DNA from 2 places in the Halomonas sp. HL-93 genome. Region 2 is predicted to be linked to the other one. Evidence: riboswitches for the same ligand, from Rfam matches in the RefSeq annotation. Region 2 holds a riboswitch; the other holds the start of a gene.

Region 1 (7,501 bases), 860 kb from region 2:
CACCCCGCAGGTCGTAAATTAACGCTTTGCCACGCCTTCGCGGGGCGAGCGACAGCGCATTCTTTACTTCACTCACGGAACAAGGTTTCAGTATGGGTAAGATATTAGCAGCAAAAACGCGGGTTATCATGACAGGATCGCTCCTTTTAAGCTGCCCAGGGTGGGCGTTAGCCGCGCCCCATAGTGAAGACGTGGAGGCGCTAGTCAACAGCACTATCGAATCCCTGATGGCTGAACATGATATCCCAGGGATGACCGTTGCGCTTAGCATTGATGGCCAACAGCATTATTTTAATTATGGTGTCGCCGACCTGGAAGCACAGACACCGGTGACCGAAGAGACGCTGTTCGAGCTTGGCTCCGTCAGCAAGATATTCACCGCGACGCTGGCGGCCCACGCGCAGTCCAGTGACGCCCTTTCGCTTTCTGACCCGGCCAGCCGCCACCTGCCCACCCTTGAAGGCAGCGCCTTTGATGATATTACGCTGCTGGAACTGGGTACTTACACGGCGGGCGAACTCCCCCTGCAATTTCCGGAAGAGGTACAAAGTGAAGAGTCGATGGTCGACTACTATCGCCAATGGCAGCCGAAATCCGCACCTGGCAGCCACCGGCTCTATTCCAACCCGAGCATAGGGCTTTTCGGTTATCTCGCCGCGCAAAGCCTGGGCAAGCCATTTAATACGCTGATGGAAGAGCGGATATTGACTCCGCTGGGCCTTGATCATAGCTATTACCAGGTTCCTGACGATCAGATGGCGAGCTATGCCTACGGTTATTCGAAAGAGGATGAACCGATCAGGGTGAATCCAGGCGTGTTGGATGCCCAAGCCTACGGGTTGAAATCAACAGCGGCAGACGTGCTGACGTTTGTGGAAGCCAATATGGACAGCGCAGAGCTTGATGAATCACTGAGCCAAGCCATGGAAACCACGCGGACCGGTTACCTTGAGGTCGGTGATATGACCCAAGGGTTGGGCTGGGAAAGCTACGCCTATCCGGTCGCACTTGATGCGCTTGAACAAGGCAATTCGCTTGAGATGATACTCGAAGCCAACCCAGTCAACCGCCTAAGCCCACCGCTGCCCCCCAGGCAAGAGGCACTCTACAACAAGACCGGATCGACCAATGGCTTTGGCGGCTACGTGGCCTTTGTGCCCAGCGAGCAGATCGGTATTGTGATGCTGGCAAACCGCAACTACCCCAATCAGGCGCGCATCGAGGCAGCGCACCATATCTTTACCGCGCTAACCGACGAGCCCTGAGCAATGGCGCTGAGCAATGGCGCTGAGCAAAGGGGCGGAATATGCGAAAGTTGCATTTTTGCGCAGCGATAAGGAGACTAGCACCACTTCCATTGCCTGCAAGAGTCAGCCCCATGCGTTTAAACGCCGACTTTACCCGCTTTGCCTGTGTGACACCGGAAGATTACCGCTGGGTGGCCTCGCCCAGCGCTGGCGTCGAACGGATGATGCTTGACCGTATTGGCGATGAAGTGGCGCGCGCCACGAGCCTTGTTCGCTACGCCCCCAACAGCCAGTTTGACCGCCATATCCACGGTGGCGGTGAAGAGATTTTAGTGCTGGAGGGCGTCTTTGCCGACGAGCATGGCCGCTACGCCGCCGGTAGCTATCTGCGCAACCCTATCGGTACGGGCCATACGCCGCAGATTGGCGATGAAGGCGCGCTGATTCTGGTCAAGCTCCATCAGTTTGACCCTAACGATGAGTTACAACTGGCGGTGCCCGCCCATCGCTTGCCCTGGCAGCCCGACCGCCGACCGGGCATCGCCTATAAAATGTTGCACACGTTTAAACAAGAACGCGTCAGCCTGGAGCACTGGGAGGCAGAGCAAGCCATCAGCTATCCGGTGCTAACCGGTGGGTTGGAGTTTTTCGTTCTGGAAGGTACGTTGAGCGACGGCGACGGTGAATACACAGCGGGTAGCTGGTGCCGTTATCCCAGCGGCATGGCACTGACACTCACTGCCGGAACCGACGGGGTGCAGCTATATCTCAAACGCGGTCACTTGCCGCCCGCTCAGGCCGAATCAGCCTAAAGCGAGAAAGGGCAGCAGCGTTAGCGCAATCAGTATAACGATGGCCACGCCCACCAGCGTGACTTGCACGGGGTGGGCAGTGAAGCGCTGCCATAGAGTTGGCGCATCGCCGCGCGCTAGCGCGTCATGATGTTCCTGCCTGGCGCGCGTCTGGCGCTCGGTTTGGTACTCGGCCAGCAGCGCCTGGGCATCCTCAAGCTGGCGTTTATCACGCAGCCAAATCGCATCGACACCCAGCCGAAAGAAGCCCGCCTGCGTCTCGTAGATGTCCATGCCGTGGGCATCGAGTAACTGACGCACTTCCATTGCCTCTTCGTCGGTTACGTGGCGCAGGCGGAAAAGCAGATGTGCCATACTATTCGCCCTTACCGGCCATCAGGTCCGCTTGGATCACTTCGATCCAGTAGCCATCCGGGTCTTTGACGAAAATCACATCCTTCATTTTGCCCTGATCGGCCCGTTTGACAAACGTCACGTCGTGCTCGTCGAACCATGCCTGTGCGGCGACTAAATCGGGTACGCTAAAGCAAATATGACCAAAGCCTTGCGGTTCGGCGTTGCCATCGTGGTAGGCAAAGTCGTCCTGGTTTTCTGTTCCCCAGTTGTGGGTCAGCTCTAGAAGACCCTTCTGGCTAAACGTCCAGGCGGTGCGCGCCTCGGTCTCTTCTGGTACGTCTTCGCCGCCTTCGAGGTTCGCAAGGAAGTAAAGCGAGAACTGCATTTCCTCGAAATCGAGCCGACGCATCACCTGCATGCCAAACACCCGGGAATAAAACGACAGCGCCTGCTCGGGGTCCTTGACCCGCAACATGGTGTGGTTCAGGCGGAAGCCTTGGGTCTGCCTAGGGGCAGGTATCACTCCTGGATGCTGTTCACCTTGAAACGGCATGCGCTATCTCCTTTGACGTATCGGTTACTTTGTATAAGCCTGCAGAGACTCTGCACAATGTCTCTATTTACCCTTATGACTGCCCAATTTCAGTATCTATCGCTTCATCATGAGGGCAATCTGACAAATTACCAACCCTGGACAAGAGGCCTTATGCCCCGTGAGCTCAATGTACTGAGTGCACCGCCCACCCCGTGCTACCACGCCCCCAAAACCGGCTTCCAACGCGTCTTGTTGTGGAAATCCTATGCAAACGTCCTACGCTTTAATTATGTCGTTATACAAGACGCTAGGTAATGTCTAACTGAGCGCGTCCATCAGGAGCCGGTAATGACCTCGATTGATATGACCCTTGGCGATCACATCACGTTGAAGCAGCTTTCCCAAGCGCTCCGCAACGGTTTTTCGCCAATTGTGGAAGTGGAATCCATGGACGGTATCTATAAAGTCCGTTTTCACCATGCCAACGGTGTCTCCGATTTATCCAATGCCGAAGGACACGTCAGCACTTTCCTGGGCACTGGTGAAATCCGCGATACACTGGGTGAATTAGGCTTAACCCACGGCATCCTGACGTTTGCTGATCAATGCGGCGACGAAATGATTGGCGTTGAGGGAAAAGCCATGACACCTGATGAAATGCTCACCTACGGAACACGCATCTCGTTTCGCTAGATGTCGCTGCCAGGGCTTTACAGACCGGCTCAACCCGAAGATAGTATCAACACGACAGGGGCGCTCGTGACACAACGGGCTGAGACGCACCCTCATAACCTGAACCGGCTAATACCGGCGTAGGGAGTCGTGGCGCGCTTGCCACCTCCCCCGTCGGGAGGATGCTATGACGCTACCCCCACTTGGTGACTCCCTCGCAAAACTTCATGCTAGCACTCCGCTAGTCCATTGCATTACCAACTATGTGGCGATGAACAGCAGCGCCAATGTGTTGCTTGCCGCTGGCGCCTCCCCCGCCATGCTACATGCCCAAGAAGAGGTGGCAGAGTTTACCCAGCTAGCTGGTGCGCTCTCGATTAATATCGGAACCCTTTCAGCTCCTTGGGCCGATGCCATGCTTATCGCCGCAAAGACCGCGAATGCCTGTAGCATCCCTTGGATTCTGGACCCAGTGGCCGTTGGTGCCACCGGCTATCGCCAGACCGTCTGCACAGCACTATTGAACCACCAACCCAGCGTTATTCGCGCCAATGCCTCCGAAATACTTGCGCTCAATGGATTAAACCACCAGGGCCGCGGCGTCGATGCGACCGCCGCTACCGAGGATGCCCTGGCAGCCGCCATGGCTCTAGCCGAGCAGTATCGCTGTGTGGTCGCCATGACCGGGGAGCGGGACGTGATTACCGATGGCGACAAGTGCTACATCATCAACGGCGGCCACCCAATGATGCCCCGAGTTACAACGCTAGGCTGTGGGCTTAGCGCCTTGGTGGCGGCGTTTGTCGCAGCAACCCCCAACGCGCCGCTGGACGCCAGCAGTGCAGCAATGGCGTGCTTTGCCCTGGCCGGTCAACGCGCAGGGGCTATAACTAAGGGGCCGGGAAGTTTTTACGTTGCCTTCTTGGATGCACTGTACCAACTCACCCCGGACGAACTCAGCCAGTTCGCCCAGCGGGAGGTGTCGCATGCCGCTTGATCTGTCGCTCTATTTGGTCACCGATGCAACGCTGTGTCAGCGCCATGGGCTTGAGAACACCGTCCGCGAAGCCGTCAGCGGCGGCGTTAGCATTGTACAACTACGCGATAAGCATGCCAGTGACGCCGACATGATCGACCAGGCACGGCGCTTGAAAGCCGTGCTGGCGGGCAGCGGGGTGCCACTGATTATTAATGACCGCCTCAAGGTGGCGCTGGCAAGCCAGGCGGATGGGCTGCACGTCGGGCAAAGCGATACGGCCGTGCACCAGGCACGCCTGGCAATGGGGCCGGATGCCATACTGGGACTTTCGATCAATACCGTGGAGCAGCTTCAGGCAGTACCCACCGACCTGCTTGATTACGTGGGCATCGGGCCGGTGTTTGCCACGCCTAGCAAACAGGACCACGCCCAGCCCATCGGCTTTGGCGGCCTTGCCTCCCTGGTCAATGCCTGCCCGCTACCCAGCGTGGCCATCGGCGGGCTCAATGCCAGCCACTCAAGCGCCGTGCGGCGCGCCGGTGCCCATGGGCTGGCGGTCATCTCGGCGATCTGCGGTCAGCCTGATCCGCGCCAGGCGGCGCTGGCGTTTAGCGAACAATGAACCATCTAGATGACATCAAGGCTTTCGTCAAAGTCGCTGAGCTGGGTAGCTACACCCGCGCCGCTGAAGCGCTTGATCTCTCACGAACGCGGGTATCTCGACAGGTCATGGCACTGGAAGAAGCGCTGGGCGCCCGATTGATTCAGCGCACCACGCGGCGGCTGCACCTTACCGAGGCCGGCGAGCGTTACCTGGCCCGGGCGCAGGGTATCCTGCTTGCTCTGGAAGAAGCCGCCGCTGAAGTGAGCAGCGGCACCTGTACCGTCAGCGGGTGGCTGCGCATCAACGGCCCCATGAGCTTCGGCACCCGCTACCTCGCGCCACAGGTCGCCCGGTTCATGCAGGCGCACCCCGGCCTCGACGTCCGCCTGGATCTGAACGATCGCCGGGTAGACCTGCTGGAGGAAGGCTACGATCTGGCCATCCGGATTGGCAGCCTGCCCGACTCCAGCCTGATTGCAAAGCGCCTTACCCGCTGTCAGCTGGTGTTTTGCGCCTCACCTGAGTATCTGGCGCAGCACGGCACGCCTACGCGCATTGAAGATCTCTCGCAACATCGCTGCCTGCGTTATCGCAGCGGCCAGAACAGCGGCCACTGGTACGTCGGCAAACAAACGCTGGCCGTCTCGGGGCCGCTCGAGAGCAACAACGGCGATATGCTGACCCAGGCCGCCGAGGCAGGCCTGGGCATTGCCCAGCAGCCCAGCTTTCTGCTGCCCGAGAGCATCGCCAACGGGCGGTTGGTGCCGATTTTCCTGGAGGCGCCACCGACGCTGCTGGAGATTCACGCCCTGTATCCCGCCAGGCGCCACCTACCCGCCAAGGTGGCGCATTTCATCGAGGTACTGGCGGACGCCTGGGGCGACCCACCGTCGTGGGAAACGGAAATGGGATTGTCGCCTGTTGCGCAACAGTGAAGTGCCTGGCCAAGGGATTATCAACCCCTCGCGCGGTCGTATAGTGGTGCCATCGCATCCCGCGTGATGCCTACTACCACGAGAGAGACCGCCATGACCCCTTCGTCTACCCTACCCCTTCACACCACTGCCCTGCTGCGCATCAGCCTGGGCGTGATGGCCCTGGCCCACGGCCTGATGAAAGTCTTTGTATTCACCCTACCCGGCACCGTTGCCTACTTCGAGTCGCTGGGTTTACCCGGTTTCATGGCCTATTTGACCATCGCTGCGGAAGTGGGCGGCGGCATCGCCCTGGTGCTCGGCGTGTATACCCGCTGGGTGAGCCTGGCCCTGGTGCCGGTACTGCTCGGCGCTGTTTGGGCACACCTTGGCAATGGCTGGGTGTTCTCCAACCCCGGCGGTGGCTGGGAGTTTCCGGTATTCTGGGCGATTGCGCTGCTCGTTCAGGCAGGCCTGGGCAGTGGCAGCTGGGTGTTGAACCGCCGATTGGCATAAGCTTGACGCTGGCACTGGCCTGGTTGCTGGTGTCGGCCCACGATGGAGTTTCCCCATGTTACCTAGCCTGTTTATTTCCCATGGTTCGCCCATGCTGGCCCTGAATAAGACGCCAGCCCACGCGTTTCTGCGCGGGCTGGGCAAGCGGCTTTCCCCCAAGGCAGTGATCGTGGTGTCGGCCCATTGGGAGAGCACCGCGCTCAAAGTCAGCGTCAGCGCCAAGCCGGAGACGATTCATGATTTTGGCGGCTTCCCTCAGGCGCTTTTCGACTGTCGGTATCCGGCTCCCGGCGACCCTGAGCTGGCAGAGCGACTGGCCAGGCTGCTCGACGCCGAGCGGGTCGAACGCGGCCTGGATCACGGCGCCTGGGTGCCCCTTTCGTTGATGTTTCCTGACGCCAATGTGCCGGTTGTGTCGCTGTCGCTTCCCGTACGCTGGAGCAATGCAGCGCTCGTGACGCTGGGTGAACGGCTGTCGGCGCTGCGCGATGAGGGCATCCTGGTAATCGGCTCGGGCAGCCTGACCCACAACCTGTATGAAATCATGCCGCCGGACAGCCCCATGCCGCTCTGGGTGGATAGCTTTGCCCAGTGGGTGAAGGCGCGCCTCAGCAACGGCGACCGGGAAGCCCTGCTCGACTGGGAAAGCGCACCCCATGCCCGGCAAAATCACCCGACGCCTGAGCACTTCCAGCCGCTGCTGGTGGCCATGGGCGCCGGTGGCGAAGCCACACAGCTGCACCATAGCGTAGAGCATGGCGTTCTCGCCATGGATGTCTACCAGTTCGCTTAGGCCCAGGCTAGGCGGTTGGACGACGTTTCAGGGTCGTGCGTCGGTCGTGGTAGGCAATCGCCAGGCCGCTGGCCATAATCAACGCACTGCCGA
Region 2 (7,501 bases):
TTTCATCTACACCGGGCTTGTAGAGCGCGACACCAATACTGGCGCTAACGTCCACCTCGACATCCGCCAGTCGAATGGGCTTTTCTATTGTTTCGACGAGCTGCCGGGCAATCCGTTCGGCCGCCTCGGACGCGACACTTTCCAGCAATACAACAAATTCATCCCCTGCCCAGCGAGCCACATAGTCGGTCTCACGCACACCCGCGGTGAGGCGCTTGGCAACCTCACGTAGCAGCCCGTCACCAGCGCTATGGCCGTGGAGGTCATTAACGGCTTTAAAACCATCCAAATCCATAAACAACACGGCAAGCGCGGTTTGCTGGCGTCGGGTACGCGCCATGGCCTCTGGCAACCGCTCATCCAGCGCGCGCCGATTGGGCAGCAGGGTTAAGACATCTTCGCGAGCCTGCTGATCGCGCAAGCGCTCCAATTGAAGGCGTTCGGTGACATCGTGCAGAAACAAGCTGCGAAGACTTTTCCCATCAATATCGAGTGCCTTGATGCGTATTTCTACCGGTAATGGGCTTCCGTCACGACAGGCGGCGTAATAGGTAACGGGCGTTTTATGATCGCCTTCAGGCACCCCGTCAGGAAAGACCAGCTGCTGAATAGGCCGCGCCAACGCTTCTTTACGCGACCAACCAAACATCGTCGCTGCGGCGCGATTCCAATCTAAAACAATATCGTTGTCATCAATACTGACGTAGGCATCATAGGCCGACTCGATCACCAGATTCAGCTCTCGAGTGCGTCGTTCAATCTGGTTTTCGAGATCAAGGTGCAGTGCTTCAAGCGAGGCCTGCGACGCCTCCCGGCGGTGCTTTTCAAATAAGAACCGTTCGCGCAGGTGGATTTCGTCGGTAACAATCGCCCCCAGGTCTTTCAAGGCGTCGAGCTGGGCTTCGCTAAGTCGTCGCGGCCGGGTATCCACGGCACACAGCGACCCTAGTGCCAGACCCTTTGACGTACGTAGCGGGATGCCCGCGTAAAAACGTACGCCATCGGCTTGCGTCACCAGCGGATTATCAGCAAAGCGCGGGTCTTCACGGGTATCTTCAACCACCAGCGGTACGGTTTCCGCAATCGTGTAAGCGCAAAATGCCACGTCGCGGGAGGTTTCACTAAGTTCTGTTCCTACCCGCGATTTAATCCATTGGCGTTTCGCGTCAATCAGCGTGACGGTCGAGGTAGGCACATTCAGTAACTGGGTAACCAGCCGCGTCACCCGATCAAACGCGGGTTCTTCCGGCGTATCCAGCAGCGCCAATTCGTAAAGGGCTGCCAGACGAGCCTCTTCATCGGGCAGAATAGGGAAGTTCATTGACTGTCACCCATGATGGTAGACGGTAGCCTACCATCATAACGTGATCAGCCATGCTTTGCCCAAGGCGCACGGTTACCGGCCACCTTTGCCCAACTGACGCTTACCAATGAGGAAGCCAATAGCGCCCCCAAAAAAGGCCCAAGCGTAGGAATGCCATTGGGGAAAGTGGCAGCTAGCAGCCCTGCTTCCAAGCTACTGGTCGTGACCCAGCCGGGTAAAACGGCGCCTAATAATCCAGCGATGCCGCCGCCGATAGCGGCGGCAGTTGTCATACGCTGCCATAGCCCCAGCAGTACCGGCACGACAATCGCGGCGCACAGTAGGTCGGCGACTAAAAACAGCCGCAGTACCGAGAGCCCTTGTAGTGCGATGATAACCACCGGCACCATCAAGGCAACGGTCAGCCAACGGGCGGTGGTTAGTGATCTGCCCTGCTGCTGATGCTGAGACACCATCAACGAGGCAATCGCATTTTGCAGCGTATCCACGCTCGATGCCACCAGCGTCACCGCTAGCACGAGAGCCAATAGTGCAAGCCAAGAGGGTGCGTTACCCAGTAAAGCAAAAAACGGCATCGGCGGATCACCCAACTCAACCCCGCTGATCGAGGCAAGCATCCCCAAGCCGCCAATCACCATCACTACGGCGATGGTCATACCGCCACCCAACCACGCACCACGACCAAGACTTTGTGAATCCTGCGCGGCCCATACCCGTTGCCAGTAACCTTGGTGAAACAGATTGGCTGCGGTGACGGCGATCACCAACGTTATCGCCACGCTCAGCGCGTCGCTTAACGGCACCTTTGGCATCGACGACATCGTGGGCATATCGGGCAGGTGTGTGTACGCCACGCTGCTGACGATGAGCAACAAAGCGACCAGCAGCCAAGCTTGCCAGCGATCGGTGGCAAGGCTTGCCCGCAGTCCTCCGAGCACGGTATAGGCAAGCGTACTCAAGGCAACGCCAAGTACCACCAGGGCGGGCGGCACATCGGAAAGCAAAGCGGTAATCGCGCCAATGGCCGTCAGCTCTGCGGCTAAAAAGCAGGCCATATAGGCCACTGAGACCAGCGAAACCCAGCGCCGCACGTTTGTACCAAAGCATGCCTGGGCGAACTCAGCGATGCTTCTGCCTTCCGGCAACGCCCGGCGAATAGCGGGTCCATAAAGGCCTAATACGATAAACGGCAGCGCCGAACCGAGGGCATAACCGGTCAGCGCCACAGGCCCCACAAACGCACCGATTTCCGGCGGCGCAAACAGAATCCACGCCCCCATGCCGGACGCGAGAAACGACAGCCCAAGAGATGCCCCGGACTGTGAATTACGTGCCGTGATATAGTCATCGACCGTGCCATCGGCCCAGCGCGCGCGCAGACCAAGCAGGATAAAACCACCGAGTGCCGCGGCTAGCACGGCTGATGTTAGGTAAGACATGTCGCACTTCCTCCGCCGGTATGATCCGGATCAGGTTCCAGGGTAAACGCTAAGCGCACTCTCAGCCCTTGGGGGCTCCCCTGGCGACAATGAGTGAAAGAATTATCTAAACGGACGCTATCCTCAACGATAAACGCGTCAGCGTAAAGCACCATGAGTATGCCATAACGCGCAGGCAAACGGCGTTTCACGTCACAAGGTCTTTCAATCTTGACAACCGCTCGCCATACTCAGTAAGTAACCCAATAACATGATAAAGACCGTGCGCCAATCGCGAAACGGTTCGCTAGAGAAGGGAAACGTTTATGCGCTACACAGAAGCCAAGGAACATACGCCGGGCAGGCTACACGAACTGTTTGCAGACCCTTACAAGGCGTTTGAAAACGATACCGACGAACGACAGCTACACCTTCACATTATGCTGTATTTGCTGTTGGCACGCCCCATGGCGCGCGGCTTGATGACGCTACGCGTCATTCATGGCTGGGAAAACGGCAGCTTCGAGCCGGAGGATTTACAGCATGTGGACTATGCCATTCATAACGTCGCCGACTTCAAACGCGTGGTAAACGACTTTCAGCAAGCCTCCAAAACTAACGCTGCATTTCCCACCGATAACGACGCCCTGCTGGCGTCCCCGCTTAGCGATGCGATCGCCAATGCTGAGGCGGATGGCCAAACATTAAACGAAGAGACGCGCACGATTCCAGCGCGCTGGCCCGCCTTCGAAGGCGGTTTAGCACTCTATACGCTGTTTAAAATGTACCACCGTTTAGTATACGGCGAGGACGAAGCGTATCGCTGCGCGCAATGCTACACACCTTACGGACTGCGCGAGATTCACGAGTTTCATCTTGAAGAGGGAGAATTTGCGCTATTGGTGCCGACTGGCAAGCACTTTATCGAAGAGCCGTCATTACTGGTTCTGCACGAAAGTCAGCTTGATCCCATTGAGCAACTGCTGGAAGAAAGCCTGCCGTTGTTTCACGATTTCTAGCCGTTGCCTGAGGTTTAAGACTCACACTGCCTCCTTCCCCTCAGCTAAAGCAGAGGGGAAGGAGGCAAGTGACGTTAGCTAAGTGAAATCGTGCTGTTAATACCGCTGGAGACATTCTCCGGTTCGAACCAGCGTGCGGTCACGGTTTTAGTTTGTGTCCAGAAGGCAATCGCCTGCTTGCCGTTCGGCCCCAGGTCACCCAACTTCGACCCACGCGAGCCGGTAAAGCTGAAATAGGCGACCGGCACGGGAATCGGCACGTTAATACCAATTTGTCCTACGTCGATATCGGTTTCAAAGCGCCGCGCGACCCAGCCGGAGTTGGTAAAGATTGAGGTACCGTTGCCGTTGGGGTTGCCGTTGATGAACGCGATGGCGTCGTCCAGGGTTTCCACGCTCACCACGCAGAGCACTGGCCCAAAGATTTCCTCGCGGTAGACGGTCATCTCTGCGGTCACGTCGGCAAACAGTGTCGGCCCTACGAAATTACCCTCCGGATAGCCGTCCACAGAACAGCCTCGACCGTCGACCATTAACTTGGCGCCTTCTTTTTCTCCTGCGGTAATTAACCGCTCGACCCGCTCTTTGGCTTGGGGAGATACCAGCGGCCCCAAATCCGCATCGCGCTGGGTACCGGGGCCAACTTTCATACTGCGGGCACCATCGACAATGTCATTCAGCCATTCGCGGGCTTCACCCACCAATACCACCACTGAGTTGGCCATACAGCGCTGCCCGGCGGCACCAAAAGCAGAGCCCAGCAGGCTATCAATCGCCTGGCTGCGGTTGGCATCAGGCATCACCACGCAATGGTTCTTAGCGCCCATCATCGCCTGCATGCGTTTACCCGCCGCGGCAGCGCGGTTGTAAAGCAGCGAGCCTACATGGGTCGAACCGATGAACGACAACGCCTTGATATCCTGGTGATCGGCAATCTGATTGGCCACCTCAGGGCCACCATGGACCACGTTTAATACGCCTGCTGGAATGCCCGCTTCATGAGCAAGCTCAACCAGGCGCATGGTCGAGCTTGGGTCCTGCTCAGAGGGCTTCAGTACAAAGGTATTGCCGGTAGCAATCGCCAGTGGGAACATAAAGCAGGGCAGCATAATCGGGAAGTTAAACGCAGTAATGCCCGCCCCGACGCCCAGCGGCTGGTGCATGGTATACACATCGACTTCGTTAGCAGCGTTTTCAGCCAACTCACCAAGCTGTAGCGACGTGATTGAGCAGGCGTGTTCAACCACCTCTAGCCCGCGCCCAACCTCGCCTTCGGCGTCCGGCAGGGTTTTGCCGTGCTCCTCGGTAATCAGCGCCGCCAGTTCGGGCGTGTGCTCGCGAATCAGCGCCTGTAGCTTGAGCATGATGCGCATGCGTTTGCCCAGCGGCACTTTACGCCATTCTTTGAACGCCGTTTTGGCGCTGGCAACTGCACGCTCGACTTCCTCGGCAGTGCAGAAAGGCACACGGGCCACGACTTCCTGGGTGGCCGGATTCACCACATCGCGCCACTCCTGGCTTTGAGAGGTGACCGGCTGACCATCGATATACATGGGGATTTCGCGAACGGACATAGCATAGCTCCTGTTATCATTGTGTTGGCAAGTTAACGTAAACGTCAATTTCACATGCCTTGAGTAAACAGAAACTATCGCGCGGCGTCAATTAGCCTTTCCACCTTGCCATGCCAATGGCCATACTGCGCGGACATCCACCTGCGTAATAGCGTGTGGCCACACCTTTCATTGCCGAAGATTAACGGTTAATTAACCCGTTGGTTAGCCACGGCAGCCACGCCAACAGCACCAGCGTTACTAATGTCGCCAGCAAAAACGGCAGCAGTGCGCGGAAGATTTTTAGTGGCGGCGCGCCAGTCATCGAAGAGGCAATAAACAGCCCCGCCCCAACGGGCGGGGTTAACAGCCCCATCACCAGCGTTAAGCAGACCACAACGCCAAATTGATAAGGGCTGATAGCGAACTGGTTTTCTGCAATGGGCATTAGAATGGGCACCACTAGAATCAACGCGGCGATACCGTCAATCACCATTCCCACCAACAGCAGTGCACCGATAACTAATAGCAAAAAGACAAACGGGTCGTGGGTTAGGGCCGCAATCCATGCAGCGGCCATCTGCGGCAGTCGTTCATAAACCACCACCCAGCCAAACACCCCCGCCGCTGCAATCAGTATAATCACCAGTCCCGCGTTAATCGCCGTACGCTTTAGCACCTGGGGCATTTGGTCAAGAGCCAGGCCGCCGTACACGAAACGCCCCATGATTAACGCCGCCAAGGAGGCCAGCGCCGCTGACTCGGTGGGGGTAGCAATCCCCCATAAAATACCGCCGATGATAATCACCGGAATCAACAGCGCGGGCAGCCCCCAAAGTGCGTCGTGTAAGGCCTGTTGGCGACTGGGCCACTGCCCTTTGGGGTATTGCTGCACAAGCCCTACCAGCGCAATCACAATAAAGAAACTCGCGCCCAGCAATAACCCAGGAAGCAATCCGGCAATAAACATCTCGGCGATGGGCACCTGGGCCATCACGCCGAACAGCACAAATAGCATTGAGGGCGGGATAATCGGCGACAGCAAACCGCCCGCCGCGGTAATCGCGGCACTGTAAGGGGTGTCGTAGCCTTCTTCCTCCATGGCGGGCACCATGGCGCGGGACATAATGGCGATTTGCGAAGCGGCAGAACCAATAATCGCCGCCATCATCATGTTGGCTACTAGGTTAATGTAAGCAAGACCGCCCCGGAAGCCGCCCACCAAGATACGCGCCAGGGCAATCAAGCGTTTGGTGAGTCCGCCTTCGTTCATCAACTCCCCTGCCAACATAAACAGCGGGATCGCCAGCAGACCGTAGCTGTCGATGGCGCTAAATAATTGCTGCGGATAGGAGTCGAACAGCACCGTGTTGCCCGACACATAGATATACACCATGGCCGTCAGCGCCAGCACCAAGGCAATCGGCACGGCGCCGAGGAGTAACAGTAAAAACACTCCAAGCGTCATAGCAATGTCTCGGCGGAAGGTTCTTCGGCAGGGTTACGCCACTGGGTAATCGACTGGGCAAGATTAGCCAATCCATGCAGGCTAAGCGACAGCGCAAACCACGGCACAATCAGCCATGCCCAGAATTTTTTCACGCCTAGCGTCGACGTATTTTCGGCATAGATGAAGTTGAACGTTTGCCCCTGAAACGCACCGATATCAAACCCCGCTTGGGCAAGCGCCAAGGGCTGGTACCAGCGCCAGCATAGCCAAACCAGCAGCACGGCAAACACCAGCACCATCACATCCACCCAGAGGCCGACCAGTTTACGCCCATTGCGCGGCAACAAGTCGCTTAATAGCGTTACCGCAACTCCCTGGCGGCGCTTAAACACCGCCCCTGCAATCAAGAAGGTCATCCAGATCATCGCATAAATGGATAACTCGCTTATCCAATAAAGCGGGTTACCCAGCACACGAAAGGCGATATTGACCAGGATTAAACACGTTACCGCCGCGGCTAGGGCGGCGGCGGCGGTCTCTTCACAGCGGGCAAGCCCCGAGGAAAGGCGTTGCAGCATGATGATTGATGACTCTTGTCGGTGATCGAGTTGTTAGCTTAGCAGCGGTTTACTCACGCAGGCGGTCGGCTTCTTCGCGCAGGGTTTCAAGCATCGGTGCTTTGGGCGCCCAGATATCTTCCCATTCAGCAATCGCGTCGGAGAAAAACTCAGCGTCCG

What was found. A riboswitch is a leader RNA that binds a small molecule or an ion and turns the genes downstream of it on or off. The one in region 2 is predicted to bind thiamine pyrophosphate.
Region 1: another riboswitch for thiamine pyrophosphate. It lies ahead of thiM (hydroxyethylthiazole kinase); the one in region 2 lies ahead of GA0071314_RS13530 (sodium:solute symporter family transporter).

What each region holds. Positions count from the first base shown of each region.
Region 1 is NZ_LT593974.1:3,771,560-3,779,060, forward strand. It holds gene ampC (class C beta-lactamase) at 93-1,265, shown strand; gene GA0071314_RS17450 (cupin domain-containing protein) at 1,379-2,059, shown strand; gene GA0071314_RS17455 (DUF6164 family protein) at 2,051-2,413, opposite strand; gene gloA (lactoylglutathione lyase) at 2,415-2,948, opposite strand; gene GA0071314_RS17465 (hypothetical protein) at 3,279-3,623, shown strand; TPP riboswitch at 3,670-3,766, shown strand; gene thiM (hydroxyethylthiazole kinase) at 3,790-4,599, shown strand; gene thiE (thiamine phosphate synthase) at 4,589-5,203, shown strand; gene GA0071314_RS17480 (LysR family transcriptional regulator) at 5,200-6,120, shown strand; gene GA0071314_RS17485 (DoxX family protein) at 6,214-6,615, shown strand; gene GA0071314_RS17490 (DODA-type extradiol aromatic ring-opening family dioxygenase) at 6,671-7,408, shown strand; gene GA0071314_RS17495 (DMT family transporter) at 7,416-7,501, opposite strand, start outside.
Region 2 is NZ_LT593974.1:2,915,441-2,922,941, forward strand. It holds gene GA0071314_RS13525 (diguanylate cyclase domain-containing protein) at 1-1,321, opposite strand, end outside; gene GA0071314_RS13530 (sodium:solute symporter family transporter) at 1,369-2,763, opposite strand; TPP riboswitch at 2,753-2,855, opposite strand; gene GA0071314_RS13535 (hypothetical protein) at 3,069-3,761, shown strand; gene GA0071314_RS13540 (CoA-acylating methylmalonate-semialdehyde dehydrogenase) at 3,836-5,335, opposite strand; gene GA0071314_RS13545 (TRAP transporter large permease) at 5,517-6,782, opposite strand; gene GA0071314_RS13550 (TRAP transporter small permease) at 6,779-7,342, opposite strand; gene GA0071314_RS13555 (TRAP transporter substrate-binding protein) at 7,392-7,501, opposite strand, start outside.